DNA from 2 places in the Paenibacillus sp. J22P51 genome. Region 1 is predicted to be linked to the other one. Evidence: riboswitches for the same ligand, from Rfam matches in the RefSeq annotation. Region 1 holds a riboswitch; the other holds the start of a gene.

Region 1 (6,103 bases):
TCCGTAATAGATCAACTAACAAGCGCGAAATCAGATGAAAGTCGCCCTACCATCGTTAAGTGGACTCAAAAACAGCATAGGCAAGACAGATTGATGAGATGGGTGTTTGTCGGCAGTGCTGCTTTAGTATCTGCTATTATTTTTTCAATTATCGTATTTGTAGGCATGCAAGGGATCAAGACCTTTCAGGATGTAAGTCCATTCGAGTTTTTCTTTTCAACAGATTGGACACCTGGTCAAAATAAATTCGGCGCATTTCCTTTTTTGTATAGCACGCTGTTAATGACATTGGTAGCTGTCATATTCTCAGTGCCATTAGCGTTGTCTGGGGCCTTATTCATGGCCAAAATCGCTCCTAAATGGATGCGCGAGATTATGCGTCCGGCAACAGATTTGTTCGTTGGGATTCCATCGGTTGTGTATGGTCTTATCGGGATGACGGTAATCGTACCCGCGCTCGGCAAACTAACAGGCGGTATTGGCTACGGGATTCTACCAGCAGCCATAATCCTGGCCATCATGATTCTGCCAACGATTCTATCAATTTCTGAAGATGCGATTCGCACGCTACCAAGTCGCTTAGAAGAAGCTTCGCTTGCACTAGGCGCAACACGTTGGCAAACGATGTGGCGTGTACTGCTTCCTGCCGCAAGACCTGGTATTCTTACGGCTATTATTCTTGGGATGGGCCGCGCAATTGGTGAAACCATGGCCGTATTCATGGTCATCGGGAATTCACCGCAAATGCCTAAATCGCTACTTGATTCAACAACGGTTTTAACAACAGCGATCGTGAAGGATATGGGAAATACCAACTACGGATCAGCATGGAATAATGCCTTGTATATGATGGCGCTGCTGCTGCTTGTCATCTCCTTATCTCTCATTCTCATCATTCGTGTCGTAGCTAAGAGGAGTGAACTTAAATGACAAGTAAAACGACGGACCGCATTGCAACAGTCTATTTCTGGGCATCCGGTATTATAATTATTGGGATTTTGGCATGGTTTCTAATACGTATTCTAGGTGATGGTATCCCTCATTTGTCCTGGCATTTTATCTTCGGTAAGCCTGAAGAAATTAAAGCTGGCGGCGGGGTAGGACCACAACTATTTAACTCTTTCTACGTCTTATTTTTATCACTCGTAATCTCGATTCCAATTGGATTATTCTCTGGCATCTACTTAGCGATTTATGCACAAAAGAATTGGTTTACCGACCTCGTTCGAATTTCCGTTGAGGCGCTGTCCTCCGTTCCATCTATAGTTTTTGGATTGTTCGGTTTTCTATTGTTTGCAAATTTGCTTGGGCTTAAATTTTCATTGCTCGGCGGTGCCGCGACAGTTGCCCTGTTGAATTTACCCGTTATGGTTCGGGTTACGGAGGAAGCAATCCGTACCGTGCCGGACTCTTATTGGGAAGCTAGCTTGGCGCTTGGCTCAACGAAATGGCAAGCCATCCGCAAAGTGCTGATTCCAGCAGCGTTGCCAAGTCTAATTACCGGGATTACGTTAATTGCAGGTCGTGCGCTTGGGGAATCTGCGATTCTCATCTACACGGCAGGCTTATCCGTTTCACGCTTTTTCCCAGATTTCAATCCGCTCAAAATGGGAGAGACGCTCTCCGTTCATCTTTGGTATATTGGGGCAGAATCGCTCGTTCCAGATGCCAAGGACATTGCCAAAGGCAGCGCTGCATTACTCCTAATCGTTGTTCTGATCTTCAATCTGCTGGTTTCGATACCAAGTCGAATCTTACAAAAAAGACTTTCTGGGGGGAAATAACACATGTCTATTGCGACGAAGTATAAAATTAAAGCAGAAAAATTGAATTTATTTTACGGTGAAAATCAAGCGCTTCACGACATAGATTTAAATATCGAAAGGGGATCTATTGCGGCATTGATCGGTCCTTCCGGCTGTGGAAAATCCACGTTCCTACGTACGTTAAACCGAATGAACGATCTCATTGATAACGTACGAATAACAGGGAATGTCGCTGTCGATGGTCACAATATTTATGACTCCGACTCTGATGTCGTTACCTTGCGTAAGCGTGTCGGCATGGTGTTCCAGCGTCCTAACCCATTCCCAATGAGCATTTATGACAATATCGCGTATGGACCGCGTATTCATGGTACGAAAAAGAAATCCGTCCTCGATGGAATCGTTGAACGTAGTCTCGTGCAAGCTGCGCTTTGGGATGAAGTGAAAGATCGACTGCATAAGTCGGCAATGGGGTTATCTGGTGGACAGCAGCAGCGTTTATGTATTGCTCGTTTGCTCGCGGTAGAGCCGGATGTTCTGCTCATGGATGAGCCGACATCTGCGCTTGATCCAATCTCAACGTTGAAAGTAGAAGAACTAACTCAAACCTTGAAAGAGAAATATACGATCATTATCGTGACACACAATATGCAGCAAGCAGCAAGAATTTCAGATATGACCTCCTTCTTCCTTAACGGTTATCTAGTTGAAACCGATAAAACCGATAATATATTCACCAATCCGAATGATCAACGAACAGAAGACTACATTACGGGTCGATTCGGCTAACAACAACCAAAAAAGGAGAGATAAACATGGGCGCAAGACCGGGGTTTCATCAATCATTGGCACTACTGCAGCAAGAGCTGCGCAAAATGGGAGAAAGTGTTGAGGAGTTAATTTATAAATCTGTGGAGTCTTTGGCGAAGTTGGATGAAAAGACTGCAAAGCAAGTCATCCAAAAGGATGATCAGATTGATGATTACTTAACAACCATTGATGAATTATGTCTTCGCTTAATTGCCTTGCAGCAACCGATGGCTAGTGATCTTCGGATAATTGGAACGGTGTTGAAAATTGCCACGGACTTAGAACGAATCGCTGACCACGCTGTTGATATCGCTAAAATAACAATTCGGCTTGTAGGTGAAGAGCTTGTAAAGCCGCTTGAAGTCATTCCGCAGATGGCGGAAATTGCAATAGAAATGCTGCATGAAAGTCTACTGTCGTATACGGAACGAGACGTACACCGGGCAGCTGCGCTAGCGGAGAAGGATGACCGTGTAGATAAGCTTTACAGCATTGTTATGCAGGAGCTGATGGGAATGATGGGTACGGATTATCATCGTAATCGTCAGCTAACTCATCTACTATTCGTCGCCCACTTCTTAGAGCGTGTTGCGGATCATACAACGAATATTGGTGAAGGAGTCATCTATATGGTGACGGGAAAACGGAAAGATTTGAACGTTTAAAATATGAGCACACCAATCTCAACCGCCTTTTCAAAAAGCAATTGCTCCAAGAAACCATATTCGAGTTCGTTTAGACAAATAATCACCTCATAATTGGAAAGTAGTAACTTATATTATATTCCACACACGGCTTTTATTGTCCCGTCGTTCCGGAAAAATAGTTTAGGGCTTGCTTCGCGACAGCTCCTCTTTTGTTTATTAAAGTAACGGGGCAATTTTCTTGAACAACTTTCTAGACGGGGACAAATCACCTATAAATGTGCATGACTAATGTCTTAGTAAATTATTAGAAAACATTACTATTGTTTCTTGAAATGTATTCGGCTACATTGATAAAATAAGAAAATGCATCATTCAACGCTTAATTCTTTGGATCAAAGAAGCGGGGGAACCAAGTTTTCTGGGGTGAGTACACATTTTAAGTGTTAGGGTTAACTTTCAACCCGAATCCGTCAGCTAACTTCGTCAGCGTAGAAAGAAAATGATGTGCTTTATATGGGACCTTTTATTTTATCGGGCTCGATTCCCTCGCTTCCTTTTTCCGGTCAAGGAAAGAAGGAGGATTTAGAAATGCTTCTTACGAGTTTAAAGAAACAAGTGCAGAAACTTTTTCTATTGAAAAGGTCGAACGTTTCTATGCAGCGACAAGAGGAGATTTTTCACTTAAAGCGACGACTAGAGGAGTTGGACATTTGTTTTTCGAATTTGGCGTATAGGCCTACAGGTGTCGAAACAGAGACCTTATTGGAAATAAGCAAAATAGTGGCTCAAAACAACGAGTTGTTAAACACAATAAATTCGGAAAGGGAGTTAGTGTTTCAAAAAATACAAGCCAAACGCGTTGGTATTTCACTAAAAATCTTGGAGGAACATTACCAATTTATCGTAACCATGGCTAATATTTTTGGTGGTCCGTATCCTTGCCTCAGAGAGTACATCAGCAGTAGATAACATGATATTCCTATTTAAAGGATATGGCTGTTTCTATACATATTTCGGTCGCTACTTATCCATTTAGCCCGTCAATAACCAACTTTGATCGTATGGTATGAAAATTCTTCATTTCTTTATTCGTCCTAATGTAGAGCAGCAGGAGCCATATTGATGTAGGTTCCTTTTTTTATTGAACCTTCCTGTAGGGCCTAATAAATGGTTTTTTTCAAAAAAGGAGCGCCTCGGTATGATGGGTTTGTCCATGGGTTTGAAACCCAACACCATCAATGAGGCGCTCTTTATAGTTTAAGCTTATTCATTGCGGCTATTCTTTCGGGTGCAGGTGATCTAAGTCTGTATTATCACGGGAGACAACTTCTTAGAAGAGCAGGTATGAACCTAGCCGAGAGTATGTCGGGTAAACGTAAAGGGCAGATCGTACTCTCTAAACGGGGAGATGCAACTCTGCGAAAGTATTTGTATTTAGCAACGTTACGTCTTATTGGTAACAATGTGTTGTTTCGGAAATGGCATGAACATAACGTACAAGTAAGGCACATGAAAAAGTACCGTTCCTTGTTTAAATTAGTTGGTAATCTAGCACGTATTCTGGTTGGTCTGGCTCAACGAGGAGAGTCTTATTCTCCTGACAAAGCACAAAGTAAATCTAGATTACGTAGGTAGGTTCATTCGCAGGATTACAAAGAAAGCACGGAATTCCTCCCCCCTGAAATACCGCCTCCTCCGCGAATGGTATCAAAGAATAGTAGCTGATCAAACAACACGGAGGGTAAAGTAATGAAAAAATGGACAAAGTTGGGGATCGGCCTCTTGTGCGCAACATTGGTTACGTTCGGAGTACGCTCGATTTCGGGTGTTTCGAATGCCGACGAAGCTTCGCAGACTGTGACCGGAATGGTGAAAACGATCGATGCAGCCCAAGGCGTAACGGTTTCGACAGACGAAGGCGCTGAAAAAACAGTGCCGCTATCGAAGATGGTATGGGTATTCCTGGATGACCACAAAGCGCAAATGAGCGATCTCGGTACGGGGTTTAAGGTCGAGCTGATCCTGAATGGAAAGAAGCAGGTCGCTTACATAAAAGCTATCTCGATTACAGTGACGAACAAATCGGACAGCGCCCAGGAACCGACGACCGCTGCTTCGTCAGCACCTGCCGCAGCAGTTGCGTCCGCAACACCTGTAACACCTGCCGCCGGCACAAGCCCAATTACATCATCGTCAGCTCCGGCGCAAACCGTTGCGCCAACGGCATCGGCGGATGCTGCTGCACCTTGGAAAACGCTACATATCAAGATCGAGGGCAACGGCTTTACCATGGAAATGCACGATAAAGGCGATCACAATAACGGCATGTCGATGATCAAAATGAAGCCGAAAGGCCGCGACGGGCTATTCCTCAAAAGCGACGACGCGGAACACTGGATCCGTACGCTGCTCGCCGGCATCGATCTGAAGTCGCCGAACGTACAGCAGCAAATCAGCACAGCGTTCACAAATTGGTTTGAGTTGAACGGCACCACGCTGAACGTCAACATCGAGGTTGAAGCGAAGCCTGCTGCAGCCGCGTCAGCTGCAACATCTGCAAGCACTCCAGAGGCACCTTCGATTACGCCGGAAGCCCCTGTAAGTACTCCGGCCTCACCCTCGACTGCCTCAGTCGCTGCCGCTGCAACTGTGAATGCGCAAATCACAATCAGGCAAAATAACAATAACGACGACGATGAATATGACGACGACGACAACGAGGACAAACAGGAGCATGACAAGCAAAAGAAGGACGACCACAAGAAAGTCGAATTAAAGATCAAAGAGAAAGAGCATCAGGACAACGGCAAGCACAAGGGCAATAGAGGCAAAGACGACTAAAATTTTCAGTAAAGACCGGCGGATACAGTGAATAACTGT
Region 2 (6,103 bases), on a different contig from region 1:
TTTTTGCTGTAAAATAGAACATAATGTCGAGATGTGAAGCATGGGAGGGATTGCGGATGCAAAAACGTATCATGACTTCGATTGGACTCGTGGTTATCTTTATTATCTGGATTGGGTTCATGTATCCAGCTCCCGCTGCCCATGCCTCATGGTTAGATCGGGCAAAAGAAATCTATCAACTACCAAGCAATGTCGAGCAGATCCAGAAGGATTATGAGGCTACGAAGCAGCAATTAGAAGAACAGAAGGACAAGCTATCGGAAGCCGTTCGGCAGTCCCAAGAGATCGAAGATCGTCTCTTGAGCCAGAACGAGGCACTTAAGAAGGATAACGAGCAATTGCAAGAGCGATTGAAAGTAATGGAACAACTTGCGCTGGATAAAGAGAAACGAAACCGAAAAATAACCTACATGGTGATTACCGCAGCTGCGCTTGTTGTAGGCTATTTTTTGCTCGGGCGCGTGTTTCGTATTATCGTGTGGCGTAGGAAGAAGCGCGGGATGCGTTAGCAGGCAGGGATGAGGAGGGGATGCGTATGGAGGTCATCTTTGAAAATGCAAGCTTACAAGCAAGGATGGCAACGCTTCAGCTTGAGCAAGGCGAGTCTGTGCATGTGCTGCATCCCAACCAAATTGTAGCGTTCCAAGGGATGCCAGAGCTTAGAGAAGATGCCTTAATGAAGCTTCCCGGTATGTATAGGAAAAAGAGGTTGATCCAATCACGTGTAAGAGGGCCAGGACAATTGCTGATGGGGCTGCCAGAAGCTTATAGCTTGGCTGTACTGCCTTTAGAAGCCGAAGATGACCTTTTGTTTGAGTTTCGTCATGTCTTGTTCTATACGGAAGGTGTGACTTTCACAACGCATTTGCAGAGCGTCAAGAATTCCTTGATCACGCAAGATCTTGTTAAAATGCAATTTCATGGCCCCGGTACGCTAGGCTTATTAACAGCGGGTCCTTTGCATCAGATGGCTTTAGATCCAAAGCAACCTTTATATATCGATGTCAGCTGTCTTGTTGCTTATCCGCGGCAGGCCAAGCTGCGACTTTGTGTATACGGTAATACACTGGCTAGTCAGCATATGAACTATCACTGGGAGATCACTGGCCATGGACATGTGCTTATGCAGCCTTGTAAGCCTGATCCCAAGTTGGACGAGCATATGAAATCGGATAGCTTGCTGCGACGTATAGCTCGGGAAGTGCTGCCTTTTGGTGGAGTTTTCATCAAATAATAAAAAGATTGAAAAAAAAGTTGCATTTGTCCCGAATACCTGATATATTATTCCTTGTCGCCTCAGAGAAACTCTTACTGAGCGAGTGAGAAATAACCGTATGCGGAAGTGGCTCAGCGGTAGAGCATCGCCTTGCCAAGGCGAGGGTCGCGGGTTCGATCCCCGTCTTCCGCTCCAATATTTGCGCCCTTAGCTCAGCTGGATAGAGTATTTGACTACGAATCAAAAGGTCGGGAGTTCGAATCTCTCAGGGCGCGCCATTTACACTTTATCTTCACTACGGGACGTAGCTCAGCTTGGTAGAGCACCTGCTTTGGGAGCAGGGGGTCGCATGTTCAAATCGTGTCGTCCCGACCACTTTAGAATTTTTATATGCGGGCGTAGTTTAATGGTAGAACTTCAGCCTTCCAAGCTGATCGCGCGGGTTCGATTCCCGCCGCCCGCTTAAATAAAAAAGATCACCTTCGGGTGGTCTTTTTTATTTATGCTAGGCTGTGAAGAGAGCCCATAGAGGGTTCGACCGTCCGTGCACACTTCTGAGAATAGGCTATGTAGGACGAGCGTCCAAATATACCACCAGTTGCTTCCGTAGGAAGCGTTATAATAAGCATTTGGAGTATTCCCATAGAGGTTCACCCATTCATGGGTCATGCGTTGCCAGCGGGCTTTCCTACTGCGGCACATGCTTTTTATCAAAGTGGTAAGGTGTTGCATGATCAGAAGGCTTTGTTGGATACCCTAATCTGAAAGGAGATGCCAACGATGGAGTTAGTTGATTCATTTAATGATGTATTCGAACTGATGGAATCCGCTTTTCCTGATACGGAGATAAGGACCTATGAAGGGCAGCGAGCGCTGCTTTCGCATCCTAATTACAGAATTGATGTCGAGAGGGAGGCTCATGGGCAACTGCTTGGCTTTGTGGCAAGTTGGAATTTCGGTACGTTCCGATTTGTGGAGCATATTGCAGTCCATACCGCGATTCGGGGCGGAGGGATAGGCAAACGAATGCTGACGACATATATGAGCAGCGCTGCAACGCCTATCGTACTTGAAGTCGAGCCGCCAAATACGTCGGATGCCAAGCGGAGAATTGAATTTTATGAGCGGTGCGGCTTTCATTTGAACCTATTTCCCTATGAGCAGCCTCCTCTCAGAGAAGGGCAACTGTCATTACCTCTCCAAATCATGAGTTATCCTCATCCGTTGACGGAAAAAGAGTTTGGGCCCTACAAGAACACTCTCTACGCAGAGGTATATAGGCAGTAATGGTAAGGGCACCTCAGGATAATAATCTCTGGAGGTGCTTTTGTTCATGTGGCACAACCCGAAAAGGAAACACTTACCACCGCGAAAAGGTTGTCAGGCGAAAACGAACTGTGCTAGTCTAACATAGACAAAAAATGCCGAATCTCGGAGCATCAAAAGCTCCGGTACGGGGGACTTCTTTACTTGGGGTGAATGGATGCTTAGTTAGTCTTAGACTAATGGAGCGCACTAGGGAAAACCTCTTCCCGAACCCGTCAACTAACCTCGGAGGCTTCAAGGAGGACAATGTTTTGAAACTTTTTACAAAAAGTGTTATTTGCTCATGCGTTCTTTTGGGCGCAGCCATCTCCATGTTCAACGCTCCATCAGCTCAAGCTGCGACAGACACCTCTTCGGTGAAGGTTCAAGTGAATGACGAACTGGTGCAATTCCCTGAAGTACAGCCGTTTATTGACACAGAGGGTAAGCTTCAGGTGCCACTGCGTGTGCTGTCGGAGAAGCTAGGTTATCAAGTGGACTGGGCGAAGCAAGGTGATGAAGTTGTCGTCACCCTAAAGAACAATGAGCAGGCGATTCAACTAACAACGGACGAAGAGCAAGCGGTAGTCAACAGTAAGTTAGTTGAATTAGAGAGCAGTCCGACACTGCTTAAGGGAAATACCTTCGTTCCTTTGCGTTTCATAACAGAGACGTTTGGATCTCCGATTGCGTGGAATGATGCGAATAAAATCGCCATCGTTGAAGAGGACGGTAAGTCCCATAAGCCAGCATGGATTGCACCGCCACCAGCAGCCGCCCCAGCACTAAAGGTCGTTCAGCCATCCGTTTCAGCTCAAATTATTCAAGCTGCAACGACTTTTAAAGGAACGCCTTATCAATGGGGAGGAACAACACCCAAAGGTTTTGATTGTTCTGGATTCGTTCGCTACTTGTTCGAGGCCAAAGGCATCGAGCTGCCGCGTACCTCTGTCCAAATGTATGATCAAGCAGGTGCAAGAGTGACGGATTTGAAAGAAGGAGATCTCGTATTCTTTGCTTCAAACATCGTCAATCATGTGGGCATCTATTTGGGAAATAATCAATTCATTTCCGCGACGACGTCCGGTGGTGTAAAGGTCGATAGTCTCGCTAGCACCTATTGGAGCTCCAGATATGTAGGGGCAAAACGCGTGCTTTAAGCTAAGGACTAACACAAGTAGAAGCAAGTTGTTTAAGAGCGTATGTTCGCTAGGGCTTTCACAATGGAAAGCCTGGCGGGCAGATGCTCTTTTTTTGTGCGAATATCTGCGATTTTTATCGAATTTTTGAGAATTATAGCCTATAATGGAGAAATGGTTGGAAGAAAGTAGGTGACGCGTGCGACATGCAAGTCAGTGTCTGGAAAAGCTGGTTTCATAAAATTAAATTGTCGGGTCGAACAGATCGCATGTATAGCGTAGAAACGGGTCCTGCCATACCGGAAGATATCCGGGAAGTGATTGGGCAATTTTTTCAAACTTATAACCATTTCAAAGGGGCAAGGCAATTCCAAACGGATACGTTTATTAGAGAAGTATTCTACGCGACCAAGCAAGATCCAAAGGATCAGCGCTCCATAGATGAGATGGAATCGTATATTCATAGCAAAAATACACATCGATTGCGATTGAAATCGTACATCATCGATGAGTATTTACGCATTGGTGAGAAGGTGTGCATGATCGGCGTAACGCGGGAGTTTAGCAATGCGCATCGAAATCGTGTGCTTTATTTTATCGTGAATGAGGATGGGGCTTGGCGGTTTCATCATATCGTGAGATCACACCATGGCAAAATTCTTGAGAAGTTTCAGGTGAAGGAACAGGTTGGATTTGTGGTAGGGGATGATAAAGTGGCGCTTCTCTTTCTGACACATGCCGATTCCGCAGACGCTTCCACCTATATGTTGGGTGATTATGTCCATACGGAAGGCTATCTGGAAGTGGAACAAGAGGTAAGCGGTCAGCTCTATTATCGAGTCGTACGGATGAACCGTGTACATTAATTGGTGACTGATCAGAACAATCAAGCAGCATGAATAGGCTTTGCTCCGTTGAGTAACGCTTATTTGGTGTGCGCAAATGAGGGTGCTGAAGTGGACATGTGCCACCTCCATATGAAAGAATAGAATTATCATGCATCAGGTGAAGCGAGATGTGTACATGCCTGAAAGGGAGGCAAAGATGGAGAAAGAACCCATGGAGCTGCAGGAGCAGTTTTGGAAAAAGGTGAATGGTAAGCAGTTGGGCCAGTTTCTGCAAAAGATTGCCTTGAGCAACAAGCTGGATCCTCGGAGGTTGGCTTTTGTATGTATAGGGACGGATCGCTCGACAGGAGACTCTCTGGGTCCGCTTGTTGGGAGTAAACTTGCAGAGCTTGGTTATCCACATGTCATTGGAACGCTAGCGGCACCTTGTGATGCCAGTAACTTGGCGTTGCGTTTGCAGGAAATTCCACCGAATGTCGTGGTAATTGCGATAGATGCTTGTTTGGGGCAAAAATTGAGTGTGGGCCTGTATCAACTGTCGAACCAGCCATTGGCTCCCGGAAAATCAGTGGGAAAGGTACTGCCTCCTATTGGTGATTACACGATTGCGGCGATCGTGAATGTGGATGGACCTAGGCAGTACAATGTGCTGCAAACAACTTCGTTATATCATGTGCTCAGAATGGCGGATGAAGTGACAAGTGCCATAACGTATGCAATTCCATTGTAGCGGAGGGCAGCAAGAGGAGAAAGATCGGAGTGATAAGTGAGTGATAGGACCAGGTGGACCAGGGGGAATGGGGCGGCTTTCCGACCGGAATCGCCCGAAGGCGAAGTTGAAGGATGTATCGATACGCAGGATTTTGTTTTTGTTCAAAAGGTATTGGGGACAGCTCTTGGTGATTATCGGTTTGGCGCTGCTTGCGGCAGTGATCGGGTTGGTCCCTCCCTTAGTTATGAAGGAAATTATTGATACGGCAATTCCACAGGGGCGTGTCCAGCTATTGTCTGTGATGGCGCTGCTGTTAATTCTGCTGCCTGTGCTGAGCGGTGTGCTTGGCGTGTGGCAAAACCACCTCAATACCAAAGTAACTCAAGGGGTTATTCGGGATTTAGGACAGTCGTTGTTTCACAATTTGCAGCGGCAATCGATGTCTTTCTTCACGGACGCGCGCTCTGGGGAAATTGTTCAGCGGATCACAGGTGATGTGCAATCCGTGCAGAGTGTAGTGACCTCCATCGTTGTATCCTCGATCACGCAGATCGTGATTGTCTTCACGACGATTGGCATTTTGTTTGCGCTTGATTGGAAGCTGGCGATCATTTCGGTGCTCATCCTTCCGCTTTTCGTACTGCCTGTGAAAAAGGTGTCGAAGCTGCGGAAGGCACTGCGGCTCGAAACGCAAAAAGTGCGCTCAGACATCACCTCGCAGCTGAATGAGAACTTCGGTATTTCGGGTGCGTTGTTAACGCGGATTTTTGGGAGAGAGAAGCAGCAAGAGCAGGAATTCACGAAGATGAATCAAAAGGTGATGGATCTCGAGCTGCGGCTCAATCTAGTTGGCCGTTGGTTCGGGATGGCAACGAGCACGCTA

Evidence for each region. A riboswitch is a leader RNA that binds a small molecule or an ion and turns the genes downstream of it on or off. The one in region 1 is predicted to bind cyclic di-AMP.
Region 2: it holds a riboswitch for cyclic di-AMP, as region 1 does, so the genes downstream of both, AC58QC_RS10980 (C40 family peptidase) here and AC58QC_RS28730 (hypothetical protein) in region 1, are expected to answer to the same signal.

The regions. Positions count from the first base shown of each region.
Region 1 covers NZ_JCAUAZ010000024.1:14,407-20,509, reverse strand. The annotation lists gene pstC (phosphate ABC transporter permease subunit PstC) at 1-930, shown strand, start outside; gene pstA (phosphate ABC transporter permease PstA) at 927-1,784, shown strand; gene pstB (phosphate ABC transporter ATP-binding protein PstB) at 1,788-2,555, shown strand; gene phoU (phosphate signaling complex protein PhoU) at 2,582-3,241, shown strand; cyclic di-AMP (ydaO/yuaA leader) riboswitch at 3,590-3,726, shown strand; gene AC58QC_RS28730 (hypothetical protein) at 3,812-4,192, shown strand; gene AC58QC_RS28725 (transposase) at 4,493-4,858, shown strand; gene AC58QC_RS28720 (hypothetical protein) at 5,006-6,064, shown strand.
Region 2 covers NZ_JCAUAZ010000004.1:2,757-8,859, forward strand. The annotation lists gene AC58QC_RS10945 (SH3 domain-containing protein) at 57-509, shown strand; gene AC58QC_RS10950 (AIM24 family protein) at 536-1,234, shown strand; tRNA gene AC58QC_RS10955 (tRNA-Gly) at 1,337-1,411, shown strand; tRNA gene AC58QC_RS10960 (tRNA-Arg) at 1,418-1,494, shown strand; tRNA gene AC58QC_RS10965 (tRNA-Pro) at 1,515-1,591, shown strand; tRNA gene AC58QC_RS10970 (tRNA-Gly) at 1,609-1,679, shown strand; gene AC58QC_RS10975 (GNAT family N-acetyltransferase) at 1,997-2,503, shown strand; cyclic di-AMP (ydaO/yuaA leader) riboswitch at 2,629-2,791, shown strand; gene AC58QC_RS10980 (C40 family peptidase) at 2,794-3,681, shown strand; gene AC58QC_RS10985 (hypothetical protein) at 3,867-4,526, shown strand; gene yyaC (spore protease YyaC) at 4,705-5,238, shown strand; gene AC58QC_RS10995 (ABC transporter ATP-binding protein) at 5,306-6,103, shown strand, end outside.